2 regions of the Mesorhizobium sp. WSM4845 genome follow, and region 2 is predicted to be linked to the other one. Evidence: predicted binding sites of a transcription regulator. Region 2 holds the regulator's gene; the other holds the start of a gene.
What was found. Region 2 encodes LexA, which represses DNA repair genes until DNA is damaged. Its sites were predicted from a motif close to TGTTCNNNNTGTGTTCNG; they were not measured.
Positions count from the first base shown of each region.

Region 1: AC0L2C_RS27140 (ATP-dependent helicase) is a predicted target of LexA. The motif match lies at 2,385-2,402, and genes of this name have one in related genera.

Region 1 covers NZ_JBVVQA010000030.1:71,670-77,278, reverse strand. The annotation lists gene AC0L2C_RS27140 (ATP-dependent helicase) at 1-2,344, opposite strand, end outside; gene AC0L2C_RS27135 (dienelactone hydrolase family protein) at 2,645-3,550, shown strand; gene AC0L2C_RS27130 (EamA family transporter) at 3,551-4,456, opposite strand; gene AC0L2C_RS27125 (Lrp/AsnC family transcriptional regulator) at 4,546-5,031, shown strand; gene AC0L2C_RS27120 (hypothetical protein) at 5,267-5,464, opposite strand; gene AC0L2C_RS27115 (thioesterase family protein) at 5,586-5,609, opposite strand, start outside.
Region 2 covers NZ_JBVVQA010000005.1:237,390-242,998, reverse strand. The annotation lists gene AC0L2C_RS08700 (molybdopterin molybdotransferase MoeA) at 1-1,204, shown strand, start outside; gene lexA (transcriptional repressor LexA) at 1,309-2,046, shown strand; gene AC0L2C_RS08690 (ComEC/Rec2 family competence protein) at 2,040-4,496, opposite strand; gene gltX (glutamate--tRNA ligase) at 4,598-5,609, shown strand, end outside.

The DNA.
Region 1 (5,609 bases), on a different contig from region 2:
AGGCGCCGGATTTTTCTGCGCCGACATTGTCGAAGCGCGAAGCGCCGTAAGGATTCTGCCGTCCTGCCGCCTGGCCGCCTCGTCCGGAGGCGAAGGAGCCGCCGCCATAGGCATTGCCGTAGCCGCCATAGGAGTTGCCGCTCTCGGCGACCTCGACATGGGCTTCCGGCAATTCATCGAGGAAGCGCGACGGGATCGTCGATTGCCACAGGCCGTGGATGCGGCGGTTGGAGACGAACCACAAATGCAGGTTCTTCTTGGCGCGGGTCAGCCCGACATAGGCCAGCCGCCGCTCTTCCTCGAGCCCGGAGCGGCCGCCCTCGTCGAGCGCGCGCTGATGCGGGAACAGTCCTTCCTCCCAGCCGGGCAGAAAAACTGTCTCGAATTCGAGGCCCTTGGCCGAATGCAGCGTCATGATGTTGACGGCGTCGAGCTCGGCGTTCTGCTCGGCGTCCATCACCAGCGCTACATGTTCGAGGAAGGAGCGCAGCGATTCGTACTCCTCCATGGAGCGGATCAGTTCCTTGAGGTTTTCCAGCCGGCCGGGCGCTTCTACAGAGCGGTCGTTCTTCCACATGTCGGTGTAGCCGCTCTCCTCCAGGATGGTCTCGGCCAGCTCGGTGTGCGGCGTGGTCTCCAGCGCCTTCTGCCAGCGCTCGAAATTGGCGGCGACCTCGCGCAACGCTGCGCGCGGCTTTGGCTTCAGCTCGTCGCTCTCAGCGAGTTTTTCTGCAGCCTCCAGCATCGGGATGCGCAGCGCCCTGGCGGTGTCGTGGATCTGGCGGATGGTGGCTTCGCCCAGCCCGCGCTTCGGCACATTGACGATGCGCTCGAAGGCGAGGTCGTCTGCGCCTTGCGCGACGACGCGGAAGAAGGCCAGGGCGTCGCGGATTTCGAGGCGCTCGTAAAAGCGCGGGCCGCCGATGACGCGGTAGTTGAGGCCAAGGGTGACGAAGCGGTCCTCGAACTCGCGCATCTGGAAGGACGCGCGGACAAGAATGGCCATATCGTTGAGATTGTGCTTCTGCCGCTGGTAGGCCTCGATGGTTTCGCCAACGGCGCGCGCCTCTTCCTCGGAATCCCAGGCGGCATGGACATGCACCTTCTCGTCGTCCTCGGCGATCTTTTCGGTGAACAGCGTCTTGCCGAAGCGGCTTTCATTGTGGGCGATGAGGTGGGAGGCGGTGCCGAGGATGTGCGCGGTGGAGCGGTAGTTGCGTTCCAGACGGATGATCGTGGCGCCGGGGAAATCCTTGTCGAAGCGCAGGATGTTGTCGACTTCGGCCCCGCGCCAGCCATAGATCGACTGGTCGTCGTCGCCGACGCAGCAGATGTTGACTTTATTTTCGCTCACGGGCTGTTCCGCGCCTGCCGGCGCGGGCCCGGCCCCCCTTTTTTGCGCGCCTTCGGCGTCGCGGGAGGGGCCTCGCAAGGGCTCGGACGCCCGGTCGGGCTTGCGGCCTTCGGCCGTTTGCAAACCTGTTGATGTTGAAGCTCGTCCGGCATCCGGCCGCTGCGCCAGCAGCCGCAGCCACATGTATTGGGCGGTGTTGGTGTCCTGGTACTCGTCGACGAGGATGTAGCGGAAGCGCTTGTGGTATTCCTTCAGCACGTCCGGATTGGCGCGGAAGATACGGATCGGGTGGCACAGGAGATCGCCGAAGTCGCAGGCGTTCAGCGTCTTCAGGCGCTCCTGATAAGCCTTGTAGAGTTCACGCCCCTTGCCGTTGGCGAAGGCGCGGGCGTCGCCCTCGGCAATCTCGGCGGGGCCAAGCCCCTTGTTCTTCCAGCCGTCGATCATCTGGGCGAACTGCTTGGCCGGCCAGCGTTTGTCGTCCAGCCCTTCGGCCTGGATGAGCTGCTTGATCAGGCGCACGACGTCGTCGGTGTCGAGAATGGTGAAGTCGGATCTGAGCCCGGCAAGTTCGGCGTGGCGGCGCAGCAGCTTCACTCCAATCGAGTGGAAGGTGCCGAGCCACGGCATGCCTTCGACATTGCCTTCGCCGATCAGCAGGCCGATACGCTGCTTCATCTCGCGCGCCGCCTTGTTGGTGAAGGTGACGGCGAGGATCTGCGACGGGAAGGCCTTGCCGGTGGCGAGGATGTGAGCGATGCGGGTGGTCAGCACGCGCGTCTTGCCTGTGCCGGCGCCGGCCAGCACCAGCACCGGACCCTCGGTGGTTTCCACCGCCAGCCGCTGCTCGGGGTTGAGCCCGTTCAGATAATCGGGCGCATTGGCATGGCCGCTGCGGGCAGCCATGGCGCGCGCAGCAATGCCCGACGGGGCCACGGGCCGCGCGTTCGGTTCATCAAAAAAAGGCATATCTTCCGAAAAGCCGGACATCTCCCCCGAATGTAGTGATTCGGCAGCGAAAGGCCAGAAGTGTCTCCGTTTTGTTCTCTGTCCAGCCGGGGGAGTTGCAAATCCTATGGCACGCCAGCCATAGCGCCGGCCTGCTCGACAGGCACGGCGGGTCGGAGAAAGTGGGACAGCGCACCAGTCGAACGGTGTCATCCTGGACCAGCCGCCGGTCTGGCGGACCTGCGCTCGCGTCAGCAGCGCCTCACCGATCCGTGACTGGACCGTGCGGGCTTCTACCCTATCTTGCGCGGCGGACATGTTCCCGAAGCCGAGGAGAGCGCCATGACAAAACCGAGCCCTGCCAACCCCGCCGTCAACAGGCCCGCCATTACCCAGGCTATGATCGACGCCTATGACGAATACACGCATCTGACGCTCGACCGGCGGCGCTTCATGGAACAATTGACCAGGCTTGCCGGATCAGGTGCGGCGGCCGCCGCAATCGCGCCGCTGCTGGCGGCGAATTCAGCCCGGGCGGCGATTGTTGCCGAGGACGATTCACGCGTGACGGGCGAGGACATCAGCTATCCCGGCAGCGGTGGCGAGATGAAGGGCTATCTGGTCAAGCCGGCCGGCCAGTCCGGCAAGCTCGGCACCGTCATCGTCGTGCATGAGAACAGGGGGCTCAACCCGCATATACGCGATGTGACGCGGCGCGTGGCGCTGGAAGGCTTCGTTGCGCTGGCCCCGGATTTCCTGTCGCCGCTCGGCGGCACGCCGGCCGACGACGACAAGGCGCGCGAGCAGTTTTCCAAGCTCGATCCGGCGCAAACCACTGACAATGCGGTCGCAACGGTCGCTTTCCTCAGGGGCCGCGAGGATGGCAACGGCAAGGTCGGCGCGGTCGGCTTCTGCTGGGGCGGCGCCACGGTGAACACACTGGCTGCCAATGCGCCGGATCTGGCTGCCGCTGTCGCCTATTACGGCATGCAGCCGAAGGCCGAGGATGTGCCGGAGATCAAGGCGGCGCTGCTGCTGCATTATGCCGGGCTCGACACCCGTATCAATGCCGGTATCGACGCCTTCAGGAAGGAGCTCGATGCAGCCGAAGTCGAGTACACGATCCATGTCTATGAAGGCGCCAATCATGCCTTCAACAATGACACGTCGGCGGCTCGCTACGACAAGAACGCGGCGGACCTCGCCTGGGGCCGGACGATCGCCTTTCTCAAGGAGAAGCTTGCCTGATCAGGCATTTGCCGGTTTGTGAAAAGCGACGCCGGCCACCACCAGCGCGATGCCGATGCAATCGGTTGGGCTGGGTATCTGGCGGAGCACAATGACGCCGATCAGCGTGGCGGTGACCGGCAGCAACGACAGCATCAGCGCGAAGCTCGATCGCGGCAGCCGCGACATGGCAAGCTGGTCGCAGATATAGGGGATGACCGACGAGCAGATGCCGACGCCGACGGCGGCGATGAGCAGTGGCGGCGCCGAGAAAGCCGGCAGCGCATCGGTGAAGCCGATCGGCAGCACGATGAGGCAGGCGACCGCCATGGCGGCGCCCAGGCCGGCGATGCCGTCGCCAGCGCCGGCGCGGGCAACGCGATGGCCAAGCACGATGTAGCCGACGAACAGCGCGCCGTTGAGGAAAGCCCAGAACAGCCCGATCGGGTCGCTTGACCATTTGACGTCGATGAGCAGCAAGGTGCCGGTGACGGCAACGGCAAGCGCTGCGAGGTTGCGCGGGCTTCTGACGCCGATCAGCGCAACGCCGATGGTGCCGACGAATTCGATCGCCGCGACTAGCGAGATCGGCAGGCGGTCGAGCGCCAGGTAGAAGGAGCAATTCATCACGCCGAGGCAGGCGCCGAAGGCGAGAAGCAGCAGTCGTGTCGGCCGGTCGGCGCGGGCGAAGACCGTCCACGGCCGGGTCAGCGGCGCAAAGACAAGGGCGGCCGTGACGATGCGCAGCCAGGCCATGCCGAGCACGCCGACATGCGGGAAAAGCAGCACGGCGAAAGCCGGCCCGAGATAATGAAACACAGCGCTGACGCCGAACCAGACATGCGGCGGCAGCGATGTCGCCAGGCTGCCAAAGACAGGGCCGCCGAGGGCTGGGATAGCAGCTGGGGCTTGCGCTTGATCATCCATATGATCATTATCGCAGGCAGATTTACCTGTTTATATGGGCAATGGCCAATCAAAGAGATCGTTTATTCTCCTGAACAAAGGAGTTTTTCCTGAAACGCATTCGAAACGAAAATGCTGATCTGGATGCGGCGGATCTGAAAATCCTGCGCCTGCTGGAAAAGGATGCGCGCACCAGCACTGCCGAACTGGCGCGCTCGGTCGGCCTGTCGGCGCCGAGCGTGGCCGAGCGCATCAAGCGGCTGCAGGAGAGCGGTGTGATCGAGGCCTATACTGTGCGGATCAACCCGGCCGCGCTCGGCATTAAGCTGTCGGCATGGCTGCGGATCAGGCCGGTGCCCGGGCAGTTGGCTGCGGTCGCCGAGATCATCCGCGACTTGCCGGAAATCGCCCAGTGCGATCGGGTGACCGGCGAGGACTGTTTCATCGCGCTGGCGCATGTCGGCTCGGTGGCCGAACTCGAACGGGTGATCGATCGCATCATTCCGTTTGCGATGACCAACACCGCAATCATCCAGTCGTCGCCGGTGGTGGCGCGTTCGCCGCTTGCGGCAGTGTTCGTCAATACATCAGCTTAACTGGAAAAAGTCGCGCCGCCCCTCATCGCCCTGCCGGGCACTTCTCCCCGTATAGTGACGGGGAGAAGGACGCTGTCATCAATGGTTTCGCCAATTTGCGGGCGTTGCTGAAAGAGCGCCGAGGCTGCGGCAAGCTCCCTTCTCCCCGTCTCTAGGTGGCGGCAGCCGGATGAGGGGCGGCGCAAACGCCCCAGAAAAAGCAATCGAACAACGAACCTACTTCTTCCCGCACCGATCAGGCGTGGCCGCGCTTCATCCGTGCTTGCTTCAGGATGGCGCGCCAGCGGATCATGGCGAAAGGGATCGGCTCGTTGTTGTTGGCGATGGCAAAAATTTCATAGTTGAGGTTCTTCAGCGATCGCCAGAAATCGTAGTCGCTGATGCGTGGGTCGGCCGCCAGCCTGTCCGCCTCGACCTTGATATCGGTTTTCATGCAATTTCCCCGAACCGCTTCAGCCCCCGCTGCCAGTATCGCAATGCGGACGGTTTTCGAACACCCGGCTGAGTCGTTCAACGCCTCAATTCGGCTTGTTCACGTTAAAACCCTGGTAAGGTTAACGGCGCTCTGACTGCGGCTC
Region 2 (5,609 bases):
GGCGCTGCTTGCGGTCGCCGAGGCGCTCGAGCACCTGCTTGCGGATGCTGCGCCCTTGCAGGCTGAAAGCGTCGCCCTGATGGATGCCGCCGACCGCGTGCTGGCGGAGCCGCTCATGGCGCTCCGCACCCAGCCGCCATTCAACGCGTCGGCCATGGACGGCTATGCCGTGCGGGCCGACGATGTCGCGTCCGTGCCCGCGAGACTTTCGGTGATCGGCATAGCGCCGGCCGGACGAGGCTTTGCCGGAACAGTCGGCGCGGCGCAGGCCGTGCGCATCTTCACCGGCGCGCCGCTTCCCGGAGGCGCCGACACCATCGTCATCCAGGAGAATGTCCGCGACCTCGGCGGCGGCATGGTCGAAGTGACCGCGCCGACGGTTGAAGGCCGCAACATCCGCCGCCTCGGGCTCGATTTCTTGCAGGGCGACATGCTGCTGGAGAAAGGCCGCCTGCTTGATCCCGCGGCATTGTCGCTGGCGGCGTCGGCCAACCACCAGCAGGTCCGCGTGGTGAAACGGCCGCTGGTCGCCATCATCGCCACCGGCGACGAATTGCTGCCGCCGGGCAGCGACCTTGGCCCCGACCAGATCATCTCCTCCAATGCCTATGGCGTCGCCGCCGCGGCCCGCTCGGTTGGCGCCTGCGCACTCGATCTCGGCATCGCCCCCGACCGCAAGGAGGCGATCGCCGCGCTGGTGAAAAAAGCCGTCGCCGCAGGCGCGGACGTCATCGTTACGCTGGGCGGCGCCTCGGTCGGCGACCACGACCTCGTCCATGACGTGCTGACCGGCGAAGGCATGGCGCTCGATTTCTGGAAAATCGCCATGCGGCCCGGCAAGCCATTGATGTTCGGGCGGCTGGGCGCCATCCGCTGCATCGGCCTGCCCGGCAATCCGGTGGCCAGCCTGGTCTGCACGCAGCTCTTTCTGAAGCCGCTGCTGGCGCGGCTCGGCGGCCGCGCGTTTCGCCAGGACATGCGTCAGGCGCGGCTCGGCGCCGCCATGCCGGCCAACGATCTCAGGCAGGACTATGTACGCGCGGTGGTGAAGGAAGAAGCTGGCACGCTTGAGGCAACGCCGTTCAGTGTCCAGGATTCCTCGATGCTCAGAATGCTGGCCGACGCCAACGGATTGGTCGTGCGCGAGCCATTCGCTCCCGCGGCCGCAGCGGGCGCCGCCTGCAGCGTGCTGATGCTACGCTGAACAAAACGTCAACACATTCATTAAACTTTAAATGGTTGCGGAACACAACTGGAACAGATAGTGTTTGTTCTGGGTTTGTTTTTCTGATTCTGTTGGGGGTCGCGATGCTAACACGCAAACAACATGAACTGCTGATGTTCATCCACGAGCGACTGAAGGAAAGCGGCATTCCGCCCTCGTTCGACGAGATGAAGGAAGCGCTCGACCTCGCCTCCAAATCGGGGATCCACCGGCTGATCACGGCGCTGGAGGAACGCGGTTTCATTCGCCGCCTGCCCAACCGCGCCCGCGCGCTGGAGGTGCTGCGCCTGCCCGATTCGATCGCGCCGGGCCTCAATGCGGCGCGCAAATTCTCGCCGAGCGTCATTCAAGGCAGCCTTGGCCAGGGCGGCCTCGGACGCCAGATCAAGCCGGCGCCTTCGCGCATGCGTGCGGCCGGCAATGACGACGACGTCGTTGCCACCGTTTCCATACCGGTGATGGGCCGCATCGCTGCCGGTGTGCCGATCGACGCCATCCAGCACCAGACGCATTCGATCTCGGTGCCACCGGACATGATCACCGGCGGCACGCACTACGCGCTGGAGGTCAAGGGGGATTCGATGATCGAGGCCGGCATCTTCGACGGCGACACGGTTATCATCCGCAACGCCGACACCGCCCAGCCTGGCGAGATCATTGTCGCTCTGGTCGACGAGGAGGAAGCGACGCTGAAGCGATTCCGCCGCAAAGGTGCCTCGATCGCACTGGAAGCCGCCAATCCGGCCTACGAGACGCGCATCTTCGGGCCGGACCGGGTCAAGGTGCAGGGCAAGCTCGTCGGACTGATCCGGCGTTACTGAACGGCAGGCTTCTTGGGTTTCTCGGCCCTGCGGTATGGCGGCAGGCCCCTCGCCTCGCGCGAAAATCGCCGCTGCTCATGCCAAGGCCTGTATGGCTGTCTGACGGCAAAACGGATTTCTGCGCGCGTCTTCGCCGATAGCGGATCGAAGAAGACGGCGGCACTGCCCATGCGAGCGAGCTGCCGTTTGGTGACGACGAGAACCAGCGGGTTGCGGCAGAGTTTGTAATAGGCTGTGGCATCGTCGATGACGATCAAATCCGCAAAGGCACAGGCCGGCCGCGCGGTTTTGCGGTTGTCGGCGAGCGCGATGAGCGCGCCGGACGGATGCCGGGCCAGGCACAGGCCGGCAGTGCAGGTGAAAGGCGCTCCCGGCGGCAGGTCGGCCGGATCGGCGATGTCGAACCGCACATCTCCTTTTTCGAATGTCTCCGGCTCGACGATCGTTGTTGAAACCAGCGCATGTTTCCAGTTGTCGGTGGTGAATTCGTTCGAACGCATCCGGTTGACGGCAAGTTCGCCGCCGCCGATCGGCAGCGCCACCAGATGCGCATCCTCCGAGATCAGCACGTCGGGGGTGCGCGTCTCGGAAATCGTCAGCAGGCCGGCGAGCGCAAAGGGAAGTGCGGCAAGCCGCAGCCATGTCGTCGCCATCGTGGCGATGACTAAGGCGACCGTCACCAGCAGAACCGATTGCAACGAAATCAGGCCGACTGCATCGACGGGCGAACGCTCCGATATCCATCCCGAAATTGCAATCATCGCCGTCAGGCCCTTGCCCATCATGTAGAGGAAAGGGCCGTCGAGGCCGAAAGGCATTGCCAAGGCGCTGAGGACGGCCAGGAACATGACGATCGTGACGATCGGCATGACGGCCAGATTGGCGAACAGGCTGAGCGGCGAGACGCGCTGGAAGTGCCAGATGGCGAAGAGCGCGGTGGCGCTGCCGGCAATGATGGAGGTCATTGCGATGGTGCCTGCCCCGGCGACGAGCTTGCGCGTGACGAAAGCGACCGGTGACCGTCGCTGTCGCGGCGCCTTGGCCCTGTCGGCACGATAGTCGGACCAACCGGCATAGGCGCCCACGAGAGCCGCAGTCGCGGCGAACGACATCTGGAAGCTTGCGCCGACCACCTCGTGCGGCGACACGACGATAACGGCGATGGCCGAAATCGCCAGGTTGCGCATGGTGAGTGCCGCCCGGTCGAACAGCACGGCGACAAGCATTACCGCCAGCATGATGAAGCTGCGTTCAGCCGCGACCACGATACCGGAAAAGATCAGATAGGCAGCGATGGAGACGAGTGCGGCAGCAGCCGCATATTTTTTGACCGGCCGGCGCGACGAAAAGTCGGGAAACAGCGCAAAGGCGCCGCGCAGCAATCCCATGACGGTGCCGGCGACAAGCGCCATGTGCAGGCCGGAAATGGAGATGATGTGGTAGATGCCGGTGCGCCGCATCGATTCGTTTATCTCTTCGGGGATGCCGGCACGCACGCCGACGATCAGCGCAGCGGCAATCTCCCCCTCGGCACCACCGATGCTGTCCCTGATATGGTCGGCGATGGTTTCGCGCGCCTTCTCGATCGACGAAGAAAGGCGTGCGGTTAACGGTGCATCTTCGGAGACGACGATCTTTGGACTGCCGAGGAAAAAGCCACTGGCACCGATACCGGCGAAATAGCTGTCAAAGGAAAAGTCAAAGCTGTCCGGTCTGACCGGGCCAGTCGGAGGCAGAAGCCTCACATAGCCGGTTGCCACCGAGCCTGCGGTCATCTCAGCGGGAATCTTGCGTGCCGACACCCTGACACGTTCGGGTGCATAACGCAGTGTCGGCCGGGCGGTCGACATCACATCGATGGTCAGCCTGATCCGGCCGTTCGCCATCTGGTCGAGCCTGACGACACGGCCGGTCAGCCGGGTCTGGATTTCCGAACCGAGCATCTTCGTTCCGGCGCGCCAGGTTTCAACCTTGGCGGCGAGCACACCAAGCGCGCACAGCAACGCTGCCATGAAGCACAGGTGCGTTTTGCGGCGTGAGCGCGTGACGGCCGCACACAATGCCGTAAGGACCACGACGGCGATGGGCTGGGCAAAGTCCGGTTCGACGGCAAGCGAAAAATAGACGATCACCCCGCATGCCAGGAAAACCGGCACCAGCAGGAAGGCGACGCCCCGGTCGAGTTCCAGGCCGGCTGCCGCGGCCACGCTGTTGCGGACACCGGATGGTGAAAGATGGCTGAGCTGTCGGCGAAAACGAATGACAGGGCCGGGTGCTGAAGCCGGTATCGGCGCCGGGCGATCCGGCGAAAGAGGTTGGATGCTCAGCGGCGACGCAGGCAGCGAAACGGGTAGCGCCTCAGTGTGAGGAACGTCGGCAAACAGCGATCGTTCGCTGACGCTTGCGGTCGCGCCCTCGCTCTCGTCCACGCCGCGGCCTGGTCCAGCCATAGGGTTCGCCCCTTGCGCCCTTGACCTCCTATGCTACATGAACGCGCGACGCGCGAAAGTCCGCGCACCACATCCGTTTTCTGCGCTTGCCCAGGAGTTCCATGTCCGACAAGGTCGTCACCCGTTTTGCCCCTTCGCCCACCGGATTCCTGCATATTGGCGGGGCGCGCACGGCGCTGTTCAACTGGCTGTATGCGAAACACACCGGCGGCAGGATGCTGCTGCGCATCGAGGACACCGATCGCGAGCGTTCGACCGATGCGGCAACCGCTGCCATCCTCGATGGGCTCTCCTGGCTTGGCCTCACCTGGGACGGCGAGCCGGTATCGCAGTTCGAGCGCGCGCCGCGCCACCGCGCGGTTGCCGAGGAGCTGGTGCGCCTCGGCAAAGCCTATTACTGCTATGCGACGCCGGCCGAGCTGGAGGCGATGCGCGAGAGTGCGCGGGCCAAGGGCTTGCCTCCCCGCTATGACGGCCGCTGGCGCGACCGCGACCCGTCAGAGGCACCGGTTGGCGCCAGGGGCGCGATCCGCATCAAGGCGCCGGCCGAAGGCGAGACGGTGGTGCATGACCGCGTGCAGGGCGAAGTCCGCTTCCCCAACAAGGACCTCGACGATTTCATCATCCTGCGCTCGGACGGCAACCCGACCTATATGCATGCCGTCGTCGTCGACGACCACGACATGGGCATCACCCACATCATCCGCGGCGACGACCATCTGACCAACGCCGCCCGCCAGATGGTGATCTATCGAGCCTTGGGCTGGGAGGTCCCGTCAATGGCGCATATCCCGCTGATCCATGGCGCCGACGGCGCCAAGCTGTCGAAGCGGCACGGCGCCCTCGGCGTCGAAGCCTATCGCGCCATGGGCTATCTGCCCGAGGCACTGCTCAACTACCTGGCGCGGCTCGGCTGGAGCCACGGCGACGACGAGGTCATGTCGATCGCCGATATGATTGCGTGGTTCGACATCGGCGATGTCAACAAGGGGGCCGCCCGCTTCGACTTCGCCAAGCTCGAGGCGCTGAACGGCGTGCATATGCGGCGCATGAACGACGCCGAATTGCTCGATATCTTCATCAACACCTTGCCCTATCTCGAAGGCGGCCCGG